Regions from separate parts of the Pseudomonas syringae genome, predicted to be linked through region 2. Evidence: predicted binding sites of a transcription regulator. Region 2 holds the regulator's gene; the other holds the start of a gene.

Region 1 (8,255 bases), 870 kb from region 2:
CCAGACCACCGAAGCGGATGAATTCATCTACCACGAAATGCTCACCCACGTGCCGATCCTGGCACACGGCGCAGCCAAGCGTGTGCTGATCATCGGCGGAGGAGACGGCGGCATGCTGCGTGAAGTCGCCAAGCACATGAGCGTAGAACACATCACCATGGTCGAGATCGACGCCACTGTGGTCGAGATGTGCAAGGAGTTCCTGCCCAATCACTCCAGCGGGGCGTTCGAGGATTCGCGTCTTAACCTCGTGATCGACGATGGCATGCGCTTTGTAGCGACCACCGAAGAGAAGTTCGACGTGATCATCTCCGATTCCACCGACCCTATCGGCCCGGGTGAAGTCCTGTTTTCGGAAAACTTCTATCAGGCCTGCCACCGCTGCCTGAACGAAGGCGGCATCCTGGTGACCCAGAACGGCACGCCTTTCATGCAACTGAGCGGTGTCCAGACCACCGCCGGGCGCATGAACGGTCTGTTTGCCGACTGGCATTTCTATCAGGCGGCCATTCCGACTTACATCGGCGGGGCGATGACCTTCGCCTGGGGCGCGACCGACAAGAGCTACCGCAAACTGCCTCTGGAAACCCTGCGTCAGCGTTTTTCAGGCAGCGGCATTGTTACGCGTTATTACAATCCTGAAGTGCATATCGGTTCGTTTGCGTTGCCACAGTACGTGCTTCAGGCTGTGAGCAAAGCCAGCAACGACTGACCGCATCGGTTTGACGCTGCGGGCCTGAGGGGCTGCAGCGTCACCTGAGGGGTGCTGTAGCGGGGCGCACGCGACAGAAATTTCACACTTTCTGTTTCAGAATTGCGCGCGAAACTGAACAGGCATGCGCCTTCATGGGCTGACCTGGCCTCAGGCAACCCGCAATCAAGTACTATCTGCGCCCTGCCGCACACCGTCACCCTTGAAAGGAGGGCGGTGCTGCACCACCGAACCTACCCCTGAATCCACCGGATCCTGACAACCATGGCCAAAACGGACGCCCAGATTCATCGGCAAGCCCGCCTGCACAACCCGAACGTCAAATCGCACCTCGCGTATATCCTGCTCAGCGGTTTCGCCTTGATGGTGATGTACACCCTGCTGCGTATCGGTCTGCTGGTCTACAACCGCGAGATGATTGGCGACACGCCAGCCTCCACGTTCATTGAAGCGCTGTTCAACGGCATGCGTTTCGACCTGCGCCTGACGATGTACCTGCTGATTCCGCTGGTGCTGTCGCTGTTCAGCGCTCGGGCCATGGCGGCACGCGGGTTCTTCCGTTTCTGGCTGACGCTGGTCGGCAGCATCACGCTGTTCCTGGGCCTGATGGAAATGGACTTCTATCGCGAGTTCCACCAGCGCCTGAACGGTCTGGTGTTCCAGTACGTGAAAGAAGACCCTAAAACCGTGCTGAGCATGTTGTGGTACGGCTTCCCGGTCGTGCGCTACCTGTTGGCATGGGCAGCGGTCACCTGGCTGCTGAGCCTGGTATTCAAAGGCATCGACCGTCTGACGCGGCCACGCCACGTCACCACGACGGGCACTCATACGGTCAGTCCGGTTGCGCCCTGGTATATGCGTGCCGGTGTTTTCGTCGTCGTGCTGCTGGTCATGGTGGTGTGCATTCGCGGGACCCTGCGCCAGGGCCCGCCGCTGCGTTGGGGTGATGCTTACACCACCGACTCGAACTTCGCCAACCAGTTGGGCCTCAACGGTACGCTGACGCTGATCACTGCGGCAAAAAGCCGTATGTCTGAGCAGCGCGACAACATCTGGAAAGCCACACTGCCGCAGGCCGAAGCACAGCAGACCGTGCGCGACATGCTGCTGACCCCGCACGACAAACTGGTCGAGCCGGACATCGCGGCCGTGCGTCGTGACTTCACGCCGCCTGCCGAAAACACGTTGCCGATCCGTAACGTCGTCGTGATTCTGATGGAAAGCTTTGCCGGGCACTCGGTCGGGGCGCTGGGCAGCGATGCCAACATCACGCCGTACTTCGACAAGCTGTCCAAAGAAGGGCTGTTGTTCGATCACTTCTTTTCCAACGGCACCCATACCCACCAGGGCATGTTCGCCACCATGGCATGCTTCCCGAACCTGCCGGGCTTCGAGTACCTGATGCAGACGCCAGAGGGTGCCCACAAGCTGTCCGGCCTGCCGCAGTTGCTGAGCACCGGGCGTAACTACGATGACGTGTACGTCTACAACGGCAACTTCGCCTGGGACAATCAGTCGGGCTTCTTCAGCAACCAGGGCATGACCAACTTCGTCGGCCGCGAGGACTTCGTCAATCCGGTGTTCTCCGATCCGACCTGGGGTGTTTCCGACCAGGACATGTTTGACCGTGGCGCTCAGGAGCTCAAGGCCCGTCAGGATGGCAAGCCGTTCTACGCGCTGCTGCAGACCCTCTCGAACCACACGCCCTACGCCCTGCCGGACCCATTGCCGGTCGAGCGCGTAACCGGCCATGGTTCGCTGGACGAGCATTTGACCGCCATGCGTTACGCCGACTGGGCGCTGGGTCAGTTCTTCGAGAAGGCCAAAAAAGAGCCTTACTTCAAGAACACCCTGTTCGTGGTATTGGGTGACCACGGTTTCGGCAATAACAAGCAACTGACCGAAATGGACCTGGGCCGCTTCAACGTGCCGCTGTTGCTGATCGGTCCTGGCGTGCAGGAGAAATTTGGCCAGCGCAGCAGCACCGTCGGTACACAGGTGGATGTGGTGCCGACCATCATGGGGCGTCTCGGCGGTCTGAACCGCAACCAGTGCTGGGGACGCGATCTGCTGAACCTGCCGGAAGGTGACAAGGGCTTTGGTGTCATCAAGCCGTCGGGCAGCGAACAGATCGTGGCGATCGTCAGCGGCAACCGTATTCTGATCGAGCCTACGGAAATGCCGGCCAAACTGATGACCTACACCCTTGGCGCCAACCCGCATGCTGAAGAGGTCTCTGATGCGCCGGACATGCAGGAACTCAAGCTCAAGCTGGAAAGCTTCCTGCAAACGGCGACCAAGAGCCTTCTGGACAACACGGCCGGCGTCGAGGCCAGCAAGAACCGCAACTGACCAGGACTGACTCGCCGAACCGGCCAGTCATGACAATCGAAAAGGCCCTTGGCATTCACTGCAAGGGCCTTTTGTTTTGCCGGCTATCAGCGAGTGTCCATCGCTGATCCGGTGGAACGAATGCGCCGGTAAAAAGGTCCTTATCCCATAAGCCAGAGTGCCTGGCTTCGTTCTGGAGGCATTGATGAAACAGTGGGCCATTTTGTATCTGGACAAGGATGGCGTGCAGCAGCGCCATGTGGCCGCTTTTGAAGCGCGCCCCAGCGAGGAAGACGTGGCGCAAGTGCTGCGCAAGGGGCTTTATCCGCTGACCGACGAACTGGATCTCAACGATCTTGACGGACGCACCGAAGAGCCTACTGTGAAGACGCTCAAGGACCATAACAGTGTGGAGATCATTTCCATTACAGAAACGAGCTGATCCTCACCGATTAAAAACCTTTTCGTGCCAACCACTTGGCATACGGTCCGTGATAGGGCTAATCTGCAGATGAGGCCATTTTCAAATGGCCTCTGACATCTCGATACCGGGCCTGTGCGCAAGCCCTGTCTGGTCAGCTACATGCTTGATTCCCCACGCCGGATTATCTGTCGTGCGGCGACCGCTCACCTCATGGTCGCTCTGGAAGAGTTGAAACTCTATCTATCGTTGCATAGGAGGACGTTTCATGAGCACAGCCTATCAAGAGGACATCAGCAGCAATGTGCTGCGCCGCATGAAAGAAGGCGGTTTTGATTTTGCGCGAATCTATCCCATCGAGTTCTATGCCATTTTCCCGGACGAGCAACGGGCACGGCAGGCCGCAGAGCAATTTCGCGGTGAATCCCTCAACACTCAGATAAACGTACGTGATGACGGTGCCTGGCACTTGCAACTGAGCAAAGTGATGTATGCGACGTACGACGGCATCGGTGATTTCGAGCAGGATTTTCAGATGGTGATTTCGCCCATGGACGGAGAAGTGGAAGGGTGGGGTGTCACTCAGGAGATCAGAAGACTGCACGCTTGATATGAGCTGTTCGAACAGGTTGAAAGCAGAGCACTGATCGGCCTGACCAGGATGACGTCCCGGTCAGGCCGTTTTGTTTCAAATACTGTCGAGTGCGCGAATCGGGGCTTTTTTTGCCACGACTTGTGTAGCACTGCGGGAGTACCGGCAAAAAAAAAGCCACTCAAACGAGTGGCGCAAAGGGAAGTCTGTTTCGAGAGCGTTCGGTAAAGTCGTGGCGGTTCACGCCTGAAAAAAGCTAACGCAAAGATGGCGTTGGGTGCCGTGTTTGCTCGGTTGCTGGCGATTGTGGCGAACTAATGCCGCGTGAGGAAATCAACTCTCACTATGCTGATCATAGATTTCAAGGTTGAATGACGCATCTGAATGAGGCGTAAGAGAATTGGCTTGGGCGTTTAATGCACAGGAATGGTGCAGAGAATGCCGGTTTTTTATTCAAGTCCTTGATATCAATGCGTTTATGTCGGTGGCACGGGCCTTGCGATGGTCTTGGTGTCCACGGTGACAAGGAGTACGGCATGATCCGCACCTTTTATGACGAGATGTACGATGCTGGCGGTGTTGTTCGCCCGCATTATCGGGAGTTCGCCCGCTGGTTGGGCGATACGCCACCTGAGCTGCTGGCTCAACGCAGGCGTGAAGCCGATTTGCTGTTTCATCGCGCCGGGATCACGTTCACGCTCTATGGTGACGAACAGGGCACCGAGCGGCTTATCCCGTTCGACACCATTCCGCGCAGCATTCCCGCGAGCGAGTGGCGAATTGTCGAGCGCGGCTGCATTCAGCGTGTGAAGGCGCTGAACATGTTTCTGGCTGATCTGTACCACGATCAGCGCATCATCAAGGCCGGGATCATCCCCGCCGAACAGGTGCTGGCCAACGAGCAATATCAGTTGGCAATGCAAGGCCTCAACCTGCACCGGGATCTGTACTCGCACATTTCGGGCGTCGATCTGGTGCGTGACGGTGACGGTACGTATTACGTGCTGGAGGACAACCTGCGTACGCCTAGCGGTGTGAGCTACATGCTCGAAGACCGTAAGATGATGATGCGCCTGTTCCCGGAGCTGTTCGCTGCCCAACGCATCGCGCCGATCGATCATTACCCGAACCTGCTGCTCGACACGCTCAAGAGCTCCAGCCATCTGGACAACCCGAGCGTCGTGGTGCTGACCCCTGGGCGTTTCAACAGCGCCTTTTTCGAGCATGCGTTTCTGGCGCGCGAGATGGGCGTCGAACTGGTGGAAGGTGCTGATCTGTTTGTACGGGATGACCGCGTGTTCATGCGCACCACCGATGGCCCGAAAGCCGTCGACGTGATCTACCGTCGCCTGGACGATGCATTCCTCGATCCGCTGGCGTTCAATCCCGATTCGATGCTGGGTGTGCCGGGCCTGCTGTCCGCCTACCGCTCCGGCAACGTGGTGCTGGCCAATGCCATCGGCACCGGAGTGGCAGATGACAAGTCGGTCTATCCGTATGTCACCGACATGATTCGTTTCTATCTGGACGAAGAGCCGATTCTCAAGAACGTACCGACCTGGCAATGCCGCAAGCCGGAAGAACTGTCACACGTGCTGGCCAACCTGGGCGACCTTGTCGTCAAGGAAACCCAGGGCTCCGGCGGCTACGGCATGCTGGTCGGCCCCGCAGCGACGGCCGCCGAGATCGAAGCCTTTCGCGCGCGTCTCAAAGCCAAGCCGCATGCCTACATCGCCCAGCCCACGCTGTGCCTGTCGACCTGCCCGACCTTTGTCGAGAACGGTATTGCCCCGCGACATATCGATTTGCGTCCCTTTGTCTTGTCCGGTCGCGAAACCCGCGTCGTGCCTGGCGGCCTTACCCGCGTAGCGTTACGCGAAGGCTCGCTGGTCGTGAATTCGTCTCAGGGTGGCGGAACCAAAGACACCTGGGTGGTCGAGGATTAAGGATGCCTGCCAATGCTAAGTAGAACTGCCTCCGATCTTTTCTGGATGTCGCGTTACCTGGAGCGAGCAGAGAATCTCGCCCGAATGCTGGACGTGAGCTATTCGCTGTCGTTGATGCCCCAGGACGGGCGTGGCGACGGGCTGGATGAAATAGCCATGCCGCTGCTGATCACCGGAACCCTGGAAACCTATATCGAGCGTCACGGTGAATTGCATGCCGAGCGCATGCTGCACTTCTTTGCACTGGACGCGACCAACCCGGCGAGCATCTACAGTTGCCTGGGTGCGGCACGTGCCAGCGCGCACGCGGTACGCGGCCGGATTACGGCGGACATGTGGGAGAACATCAACTCCACGTGGCTTGAAATCCGCGGCATCGCCCAGCAAGGCCTGACGCGCTACGGCATGAGCCGGTTCTGCGAGTGGGTCAAGGAGCGTTCGCACCTGTTCCGCGGTGCGACCTACGGCACCATCATGCGTAACGATGCCTTCCGCTTCATTCGTCTCGGGACTTTCATCGAACGCGCTGACAACACCATGCGCATGCTCGATGCCCGCTATGAAATGCTCGAATTGCGTGGCCCCCAGGCGAATGCCGCTGCCGACAACTCGGCGGCGGGTTACTACCAGTGGAGCGCCTTGCTGCGCGCACTGTCGTCGTTCGAGGCCTACACTGAAGTCTATCGAGACGCCCCTGGCGCACGTCAGGTTGCCGAGCTTTTGCTGCTGCGTGCCGATATTCCGCGTTCGTTGCGCGCCTGTCTGGAAGAGATGGATGTGATCCTCGCCAGCCTGCCAGGCATCAACGGTCGCCCGGCGCAGCGCATGGCGGCTGAAATGGACGCTCGCCTGCGCTACACGAGCATCGACGAAATCCTCGATGAAGGTCTGCATGAGTGGCTGAACGAATTCATCCCGATGCTGGCCCAGTTGGGTGATGCCATCCACATATCGTACCTGGAGGCTGCATGAGACTCTCTATAAGCCACGAGACCACCTATCACTATGATGATCAGGTGCGTTCGAGTATCCAGTACCTGCGCCTGACCCCCCATGACAGTGAACGCCAGCAAGTGCTTAGCTGGCAGCTGACGTTACCGCGCCCGGTGCGGGCGCAGGTCGACCCGTTCGGCAATATCCTGCACGTGCTGAGCCTGGAAGAGCCGCACGAAGAAATCATTATCGGCGCGCGCGGGCAGGTCGAGATCGACGAAACCTGCGAGGCCGAGCATGAAAACCAGTCGGCGCTGCCGTTTCTGCGGGTGACTCGCCTGACCGAGCCGGACGAGGCGATTCGCAGCTTTGCGGCAAAAGAGTGTCGCAAGCGCAATGACCGTACTGCACTGATCGATCTGATGCAGGCTCTGAATCAGCACATGACGTACACCCAGGGCGCGACGGAGGTCGATACCTGCGCAGCCCAGGCATTTGCCGGTCGTTCAGGCGTCTGTCAGGACCATACTCACGCGTTTCTGGCCTGCGCTCGCAGCCTGGGCGTGCCGGCACGTTATGTTTCCGGTTATCTGTGCAGTGAAGACAGCGAGCATCTGTCCAGCCATGCCTGGGCCGAGGCATGGATCGATAACGCCTGGTACAGCTTCGATGTGACTAACCAGCTGGCGATTCCCGAGCGCCATCTGAAGCTCGCCGTCGGGCTGGATTACCTGGATGCCTGTCCGGTGCGCGGCATGCGCCGTGGCGGCGGGTCGGAACAGATGCACGCCAAGGTCGTGGTGTCACCCATGACGGGCACGCCTAAAGTGAAGGTCAGGGTTCAGGCTCAAAGCCAGCATCAGTAAGGTGAGCGATGCGCGGGTTGACTTGAAACAATCTGCGCATCCCTACAGGGTCGTGGCAGGGCTTATTCCGCAGGGTCGTCAGACGTGTCGTATAACGCGTTGTGCAATTCTTCGTAGTTGCCGCCGTTGATGACGCTGAAATAACCCGCTGCCGTCAGCTTGTCCTGAGCCCTGTTGGCCTTGTTGTTATCGCTGCTGAAGATGACGAATACCGCATTGCGGTCGTTGAGCACCTGCTTCATCTGATTGACCAGCCGCACCTCATCGACCCGCACGGCGTTCAGCACAGTACCGGCTTCGTAGTCGCTCTGGCTGCGCACATCCATCGCCAGCTTGCCTTCTTTCAAGGCTGCCACCGCCGCCGCCTGATCCACAACGCCCGCCTGTGCAGCGAAGCTGCCTGCGAGTGCACATAACGCTATCCATCGGCGCATAAGCCCGTCTCCCTTCATTT
Region 2 (8,255 bases):
CTGGGCATGGCCGTTGCCAATGCGGCAAGTTTTGTACGCGAGCATGCACACGGAATAACAACGGCGCGAGGCGGCGAAGGTGCGGCACGCGAATTCTGCGAACTGATTCTGAGTGCGCAAGGCAACCTTGAAGCGGCCCACTCCGCTTATTTATAGAAGCCATTATGTTCACTAAAAAAATTCGGAAGTTTCTGCTTCTCGGGGTACTGGCGGTGCTGCTGGCGGCCGTCGGCTACTGGAATGTCAGCCCGGAAAGTTTCATGGACAGGCCTGACGGGGCGGTTAACGACACCGCCATCGACTACTATGCGATCAATACGCGCAGTGTTCAGTACCTGCCAGACGGCACACTTCAATACGACATGACCGCCGACAAGGTGGAACACGTGAAGACCTCTGATGTAAGCCTGCTGACCACGCCCGATCTGAACATGTATCGCGGCGGCGAGTTTCCCTGGCATGTTCAGAGTAAACGAGGCGAAGTGTCCTCCGCAGGCGACCAGGTCGAGTTGATGGACTCCGTTCGCGTTGAACGCACCGATGAAAAGCAACGCACGACGATTATCACCAGCAGTCGCATGACCGTATTCCCGCAGAAGCAATATGCGGAGACCGACCAAGACGTTAGAATCGACGGCGCGGGCGGTGTCACTACGGCCAAGGGAATGAAAGCGTATTTGAAAGACAGCAGGATGGACCTGCTATCCAACGTAAGAGGACAGTATGAGGCTCGTTAAAACTCTTCCTTTATTGCTCGGCCTGGGCGCAGCACTGGGAAGCGCGAGCGCCTGGTCCCTGCCAACCGACCGTGATCAGCCTATCCACATCCAGTCTGACGATGCTCAGCTCGATGACAAGAAAGGCGTTGCAACCTACAGGGGCAACGTGGTTATCACGCAAGGCTCAATGAAGGTCACCGGCAACACCGTGACGATTACCCGTAACGCCCAGGGTGAAGTCGATGTCTTCACGTCTGTCGGCAATCTGGCTTACTACGAGCAAAAACCTGCCCCGGACAAGCCGATCGTGCAGGCCTATGCCGTCACGATCCAGTACTACGCCGGCCAGGACCGCATTGTCCTGATCGACAAAGCCAAGGTCATCAACGACGGCAACACGTCGGAAGGCGAGAAAATCGTCTACGACACGGTCAGACAGGTCGTCAGCGCCGGCCGGGCCAATGGTGGTACCAAGTTGACTACGCCACGTCCGCGTATCGACATGGTCATCCAGCCGAAGAAGAAAACCGATCAACCGCAGAAGGCCCCGTAAATGGCAACGCTCAGAGCCCAGCATCTGGCTAAAAGCTACAAGAGCCGACAGGTCGTGCGCGATGTGAGCATCTCCATCGAAAGCGGGCAGATCGTCGGCTTGCTGGGCCCCAACGGCGCCGGCAAGACCACCTGCTTCTACATGATCGTGGGCCTGGTCCAGGCGGATCAGGGCCGCGTGCTGATTGACGACCTGGATGTCAGCCACCAGCCCATGCACGGCCGTGCACGTGCCGGTATCGGTTACCTGCCGCAGGAAGCCTCCATCTTCCGCAAGCTGTCGGTGTCCGACAACATCATGGCGATTCTCGAGACCCGCAAGGAACTCGATGCTGGAGCACGCCGCAAGGAGCTTGAAAGCCTCTTGCAGGAGTTCCACATCACGCACATTCGCGACAACCTGGGCATGAGCCTGTCAGGTGGCGAACGTCGCCGCGTGGAAATTGCCCGTGCCCTGGCCACTTCGCCGAAATTCATCCTGCTGGATGAACCGTTCGCAGGCGTCGACCCGATCTCGGTGGGCGACATCAAACAGATTATCCACCACCTGAAAGCCAAGGGCATCGGCGTGCTGATCACCGATCACAACGTCCGTGAAACCCTGGACATCTGTGAAACCGCTTACATCGTCAACGATGGACAGCTGATCGCAGAAGGCGACTCTGAAACCATTCTGGCAAATCAGCTGGTGAAAGAAGTGTACCTCGGCCACGAGTTCCGTCTCTGATCGACCGCCTTTGGCACGTCCCCGGCTGATTGATGCCCGTGCAGCGTATTGACAGGATTTTATTTGTCATAACGCTCTAGGCAAAGCCACAGGTTTCAGGCATATAATTTGCTTAATGATGGCGCCCCGGCGCCTGTAGTAGATGGCGCACGTGCGTCAGCGAATAAGGTGTTTAGCCCCTGCCATGAAACCATCGCTAGTCTTGAGAATGGGCCAGCAGCTGACGATGACACCGCAGCTGCAACAGGCAATCCGCTTACTTCAGTTGTCCACTCTGGATCTCCAGCAGGAGATTCAGGAGGCGCTGGAGTCCAACCCTATGCTTGAACGGCAGGAAGAAGGCGACGATTTCGATAACTCCGACCCGCTTGCCGACAACATCGAACAAAAGCCCAACCCCGACGTTCAGGAACCAACCTATCAGGAAGCCGCACCCACGGTGGACAACCTGGAAGACGGCGAATGGGGCGAGCGCATTCCAAACGAGCTGCCCGTCGACACGGCCTGGGAAGACGTTTACCAGACCAGCGCCAGCAGCCTGCCGAGCAGCGATGACGATGAGTGGGATTTCACTACCCGTACCTCGGTGGGCGAAAGCCTGCAGAGCCATCTGCTGTGGCAACTGAACGTAGCGCCGATGTCCGACAAGGATCGCCTGGTTGCAGTGACGCTGATCGACTGCATCAACAACCAGGGCTATCTGGACGAAACACTCGAAGAGATTCTTGAATCCTTCGACCCTGAGCTGGACATCGAACTCGACGAAATCGAAGCCGTACTGCACCGCATCCAGCAGTTCGAACCTGCCGGCATCGGTGCGCGCACGCTGAGCGAGTGCCTGCTTCTGCAATTACGCCAGCTGCCCGCGAAAACGCCCTGGCTGGCGGAAGCACAACGGCTGGTCACCGATTACATCGATCTGCTGGGCAGCCGCGATTACGGCCAGTTGATGCGGCGCATGAAAATCAAGGAAGACGAACTGCGCCAGGTCATAGAACTGGTTCAGAGCCTCAACCCGCGTCCCGGCTCGCAAATCGAATCCACAGAAGCCGAATACGTTATTCCTGACGTGATCGTGCGCAAGGACAACGAACGCTGGCTGGTCGAGCTGAATCAGGAATCGGTGCCCCGCCTGCGCGTAAACCCCCAATATGCCGGGTTTGTCCGTCGCGCCGACACCAGCGCAGACAACACCTTCATGCGCAACCAGTTGCAGGAGGCTCGCTGGTTCATCAAGAGCCTGCAAAGCCGCAACGAAACCCTGATGAAGGTCGCCACCCAGATCGTCGAACACCAACGCGGTTTTCTCGAATACGGCGACGAGGCCATGAAACCGCTGGTGCTGCACGATATCGCCGAGGCGGTAGGCATGCACGAGTCGACCATTTCCCGCGTCACGACCCAGAAATTCATGCACACCCCACGGGGTATTTACGAGCTGAAATACTTCTTTTCAAGCCACGTAAGCACCTCCGAGGGCGGCGAATGCTCGTCCACGGCAATTCGCGCAATCATCAAAAAACTGGTTGCGGCGGAAAATCAGAAAAAGCCGTTGAGTGATAGCAAGATCGCTGGTTTACTGGAGGCACAAGGCATTCAAGTAGCCCGTCGCACAGTCGCCAAGTACCGCGAATCACTCGGGATAGCGCCTTCCAGTGAGCGCAAGCGATTGATGTGATGCAGGCCGAGCCACAGCGTTCCAGTGGCAGGCGTCACGCCTGTCTCTTTATGCATTGGCAAAGGAGAAAGCTGTATGCAAGTCAACATCAGTGGACACCAACTGGAAGTGACCAAGCCCCTTCGTGAATATGTTGAGCTCAAGCTCAAGAAGCTGGAGGGGCACTTTGACAAGATTACAAACGTGCAGGTCACGATGGCGGTCGAGAAGCTCAAGCAGAAGATCGAAGCCACGCTGCACATCCACGGAGGGGAGGTGGTTGCCAATGCTGAACATGACGACATGTACGCTGCAATCGACCTGCTCACTGACAAGCTCGACAGACAATTGCTCAAGCATAAGGAAAAGCAGCAAAGCATCCTCAAAGGTGCGGCCGCTCGCTAACGCCCATTTAAATGATCCGATTTGAAAATATCCTGACCCCCGGCCGTTCACTCGTGAACATGCCGGGCGGCAGCAAGAAACGTGTACTTGAACAGATTGCCAACCTGATCGGCCGCGAAGTGCCGGGAATGGATTCGGGCACTGTGTTCGAAAGCCTGGTTGCCCGTGAAAAACTGGGATCGACCGGTTTCGGCAACGGCATCGCCATTCCTCACTGCCGCCTGGCCTCCTGTGGCGAGCCCGTCAGTGCAGTGATTCACCTTGATGCTCCGGTAGATTTCGACGCCATCGACGGTGCGCCCGTGGACTTGCTGTTTGTCTTGCTGGTCCCGCAGAAGGCGACCGACGATCACCTGGAGCTGCTTAGCCAGATTGCCGGCATGCTCGACAAGGCCGACGTGCGCAAGAGCCTGCGCAACGCGGCAAGCGACGAAGCGCTGTATAACGTGGTGCTGGACGCACAAAAAGGTCTTTGACAATGCGCATGATCATCGTCAGCGGCCGCTCCGGTTCGGGCAAAAGTACCGCGCTGGATGTACTGGAAGACAACGGCTTCTATTGTGTCGACAACCTTCCTGCCGGTCTGCTGCCGGAACTGGCCGAACGCGCACTGATCAACACCGAGCTGGCAGAGCCACTGTTGGCGGTTTCGATCGACGCACGCAATCTGCCAAGCCATCTGACCCGTTTTCCGCAGATGCTCGATGAAGTGCGCTCACGCAATATCCAGTGCGACGTGCTGTATCTGGATGCCGACGAAGCCACCCTGCTCAAACGCTTCTCGGAAACCCGACGTCGCCACCCCTTGAGCACGGCAGATCGCTCGCTGGCCGAGGCGATACGCGACGAGACTACATTACTGGGCCCGATCATCGATCTGGCCGACCTGAAGATCAACACCACCCACCTGAACCTCTACCAGTTGCGCGATGCACTGAAACTGCGCCTGCTCAACAAGCCCGAGCCTGGTACTGCCTTTCTGCTCGAGTCGTTCGGCTTCAAGCGTGGCATGCCCGTTGATGCCGATCTGGTCTTTGATGTGCGCTGCCTGCCCAACCCGTACTGGAAGCCTGAATTGCGCGATCATTCAGGTCTCGAACAGCCTGTTATCGATTATCTGTCCGTGCAGCCCGACGTTGAAGAAATGTTTCAGGACATCTTCGCCTATCTGAACAAATGGCTGCCTCGATTCGCAGCCAGCAACCGTTCTTACGTTACCATTGCCATCGGTTGCACTGGGGGGCACCATCGCTCCGTCTACCTGACAGAACGCCTGGGTCAGGTATTGCAACAATCACTCAAGAACGTTCAGGTCCGCCACCGCGACCTTAGCTGAAAGGATTTACACTGCGATGCCCGCTCGTCAAATCACCATCATCAACAAACTGGGTTTGCACGCCCGCGCCGCCGCCAAGTTCGTAGGCGTTGCCGGCAAGTTTCCCTGCCAGATCCGCGTCGGCCGCACGCCGGAAAGCATGGTCGATGGCAAGAGCATCATGGCTGTGATGATGCTGGCTGCGGGCAAAGGCACCGAGATTCATCTGCACACCGAAGGTGAATTCGAGCATGAAGCCCTTGATGGCTTGGTAGAACTGATCAATAACAGGTTTGACGAGGGCGAATAAGCCCTCGACCTCACACGTCTCGGCGTGTCACACCCATCACAAGCAATGCACCTGAAGCCAACTCATCCCCCGCCCTGCCAGCAACACCATACCTGCCAACAGCAGCACGGTTCCTGCTCCCCTGCGCAGCAACCGCACTTTATTGATCGAGAGTCGTTCAGAACGCATAGGCGCCCTTGGCGGGTGTCGAGGGATCAGGCCAGAGCAGCCTGATAGCGTCGGGCTACTTCCTGCCAGTTGATCACGTTGTAGAACGCGTTGATGTATTCGGGACGGCGGTTCTGGTAGCGCAGGTAGTAGGCATGTTCCCACACGTCCAGCCCCAGAATGGGTGTGTTGCCATTCATCAGCGGGCTGTCCTGATTGCCGCTGCTTTCGACTACCAGTTTTTTGTCAGGGGTCACGCTCAGCCAGGCCCATCCACTGCCAAAACGCGTCAGTGCGGCTTTGGTAAAGGCCTCCTTGAAGCTGTCAAAGCCACCCAATTGCTCGTCTATTGCAGCGGCGATCGCGCCTTGTGGCAAGCCGCCACCGCCGGGCACCATGACTTCCCAGAACAGCGAATGGTTGGCATGACCTCCACCTTGATTGATCACCGCCGGGCGCAGGTTTTCAGGCAGTTGCTTGACGCTGGCGACGAGTTTTTCAACCGACCAGTCGGCGAATTCAGTGCCGTCGACCGCCGCATTGAGGTTGGTGATATAGGTCTGGTGATGCTTGGTGTAGTGGATTTCCATGGTCTGCGCATCAATGTGCGGCTCTAGTGCATCGTAGGCGTACGGCAGTGCTGGCAAGGTATGAGACATTTCAGTGTGCTCCGTAAAAAAGTCCGGAATGAGTCGCTGAATGGCGCTGCAGCGATGAGCGCGTGTGCTCACTGCTGCTGTTCAGCAGTCGATGGGTGCGCGGGTATTCGCCATGCTCGCTGATAAAGCTCAGTAGCTCGGCGTAGGTCTTGCTGCTGTGGCGCAGGGCCGCTTCGCGCAGAGCGGGCGTCAGCCGCTGGCTCTGCATGGTCTGCAACAGGTGCTGATGGATTGCGCACAGGTATTCGGCGCTTTCTTCTGGCTGCCCCAGGCTGAGGTGCAGGTCCGCCAGGTTGTGATGGGAAATCACACACGCCGCAACGGCTTCATCGACGTCTGGCCAACGCTCGAAAAGCACTTGTGCCAGGGCCAGCGCCTGGAGGTACAGCTCACGGGCTTCAACCCACTCACCCAGACTGAAACAGCGGTTGGCCTGTTCAATGGTGCGTTTCCAATGCTGCATGACATACCCCCAGAGGCGCAGGCTGGCCGGACCAGGTGATCCCGGCGGTCACATTTCACCCTCAAATGATATTCATTATTAAATGAGATTTTGACTCAACACAAGCATGTTGATGAGATGGACTTTTGCGAGGGGGTTCTGAGAAGACAATGAAGCGAGGCTTCATGAGCTATCGATCGTGCAGAAACTGGGGAGTGTGGCACGGTAAGGACAGGTGATGCGGCGTGACAGGAAGCGCATGCCAACGCCGGAGCATTGGCATGCGAGTCAGTCAGGTATGCAGCGGTAGCGATGCAGGCTAATCAGCTCCCCGCCACCATCATGCGCTCGATCAGTACCGAGCCGGTGCGGATGTTGCTGCGCAGTTCGAGATCGCTGCCCACGGCGACGATCTGTTTGAACATGTCGCGCATGTTCCCGGCAATAGTCACTTCCTGAACCGGAAACTGAATCTCGCCGTTCTCGACCCAGAAGCCCGCTGCGCCACGCGAGTAATCACCGGTGACCATGTTCAGGCCGCTGCCCATCAACTCAGTGACCAGCAAACCACGGCCCATGCGCCGGATCAGCGCATCCTGATCTTCGGAACCATGAGTAACGAACAGGTTATGAACGCCGCCCGCATTGGCGGTGCTTGGCATGCCCAGCTTGCGGCCGGAATAGGTGCTCAGCACGTAGGACACCAGATCGCCTTTGTCCACGAAGGGTTTGGCATACGTCGCCAGGCCATCGCTGTCGAACGCGGAACTGCCCATGGCGTGCCTCAGGTGTGGACGCTCATCGATGGTCATCCACTCCGGGAACAGTCGCTGGCCAAGAGAGCCCTCGAGAAATGACGACTTGCGATACAGGTTGCCGCCAGAGATAGCGCCGAGAAAACTGCCGAACAAGCCACCCGCCAGTTCAGCGGCAAACAGCACCGGCACTTCACAGGTAGGCACAGGCCGCGCGCCCAGGCGGCTCGCCGCCCGTTGCGCGGCCTTGCGGCCAATGCTCTCGGCATCGGCCAGCAACTGGCCCTTGCGGTTGACGTCATACCAGTAGTCGCGCTGCATCTGGCCTTCGCCTTCGGCAATCATCACGCAACTCAGGCTATGCCGGGTCGACGCATAGCCGCCGATGAACCCATTGCTGTTGCCGTATACGCGGCAGCCCTGATGGGTATTGAGGGTGGTGCCGTCGGCGTTCTTGATCCGGCTGTCGGCCTCGAACGCTGCCGCTTCGCAGATCAACGCTTTCTCGATGGCCTGCTCGGGCGTGATGTCCCAAGTGTGATAAAGGTCAAAATCCATGACCTCCTT

The links. The regulator sigma-54, encoded in region 2, starts transcription at its own class of promoters, with help from an activator protein. The targets are predictions, from matches to a motif close to ANTGGCATNNANNTTGCTNT.
Region 1: I9H07_RS08055 (circularly permuted type 2 ATP-grasp protein) is a predicted target of sigma-54. The motif match lies at 4,540-4,559, and genes of this name have one in related genera.

Annotation. Positions count from the first base shown of each region.
Region 1 covers NZ_CP066265.1:1,755,524-1,763,778, forward strand. Annotated here, with positions in the region: gene speE (polyamine aminopropyltransferase) at 1-712, shown strand, start outside; gene I9H07_RS08040 (LTA synthase family protein) at 977-3,064, shown strand; gene I9H07_RS08045 (hypothetical protein) at 3,249-3,485, shown strand; gene I9H07_RS08050 (ribonuclease E inhibitor RraB) at 3,733-4,074, shown strand; gene I9H07_RS08055 (circularly permuted type 2 ATP-grasp protein) at 4,593-6,002, shown strand; gene I9H07_RS08060 (alpha-E domain-containing protein) at 6,015-6,974, shown strand; gene I9H07_RS08065 (transglutaminase family protein) at 6,971-7,801, shown strand; gene I9H07_RS08070 (rhodanese-like domain-containing protein) at 7,864-8,235, opposite strand.
Region 2 covers NZ_CP066265.1:885,006-893,260, reverse strand. Annotated here, with positions in the region: gene I9H07_RS04070 (KdsC family phosphatase) at 1-156, shown strand, start outside; gene lptC (LPS export ABC transporter periplasmic protein LptC) at 165-737, shown strand; gene lptA (lipopolysaccharide transport periplasmic protein LptA) at 724-1,272, shown strand; gene lptB (LPS export ABC transporter ATP-binding protein) at 1,273-1,998, shown strand; gene I9H07_RS04050 (RNA polymerase factor sigma-54) at 2,183-3,676, shown strand; gene hpf (ribosome hibernation-promoting factor, HPF/YfiA family) at 3,752-4,060, shown strand; gene ptsN (PTS IIA-like nitrogen regulatory protein PtsN) at 4,072-4,536, shown strand; gene rapZ (RNase adapter RapZ) at 4,539-5,396, shown strand; gene I9H07_RS04030 (HPr family phosphocarrier protein) at 5,413-5,685, shown strand; gene I9H07_RS04025 (superoxide dismutase) at 5,880-6,491, opposite strand; gene I9H07_RS04020 (tetratricopeptide repeat protein) at 6,493-6,954, opposite strand; gene pmbA (metalloprotease PmbA) at 7,257-8,255, opposite strand, start outside.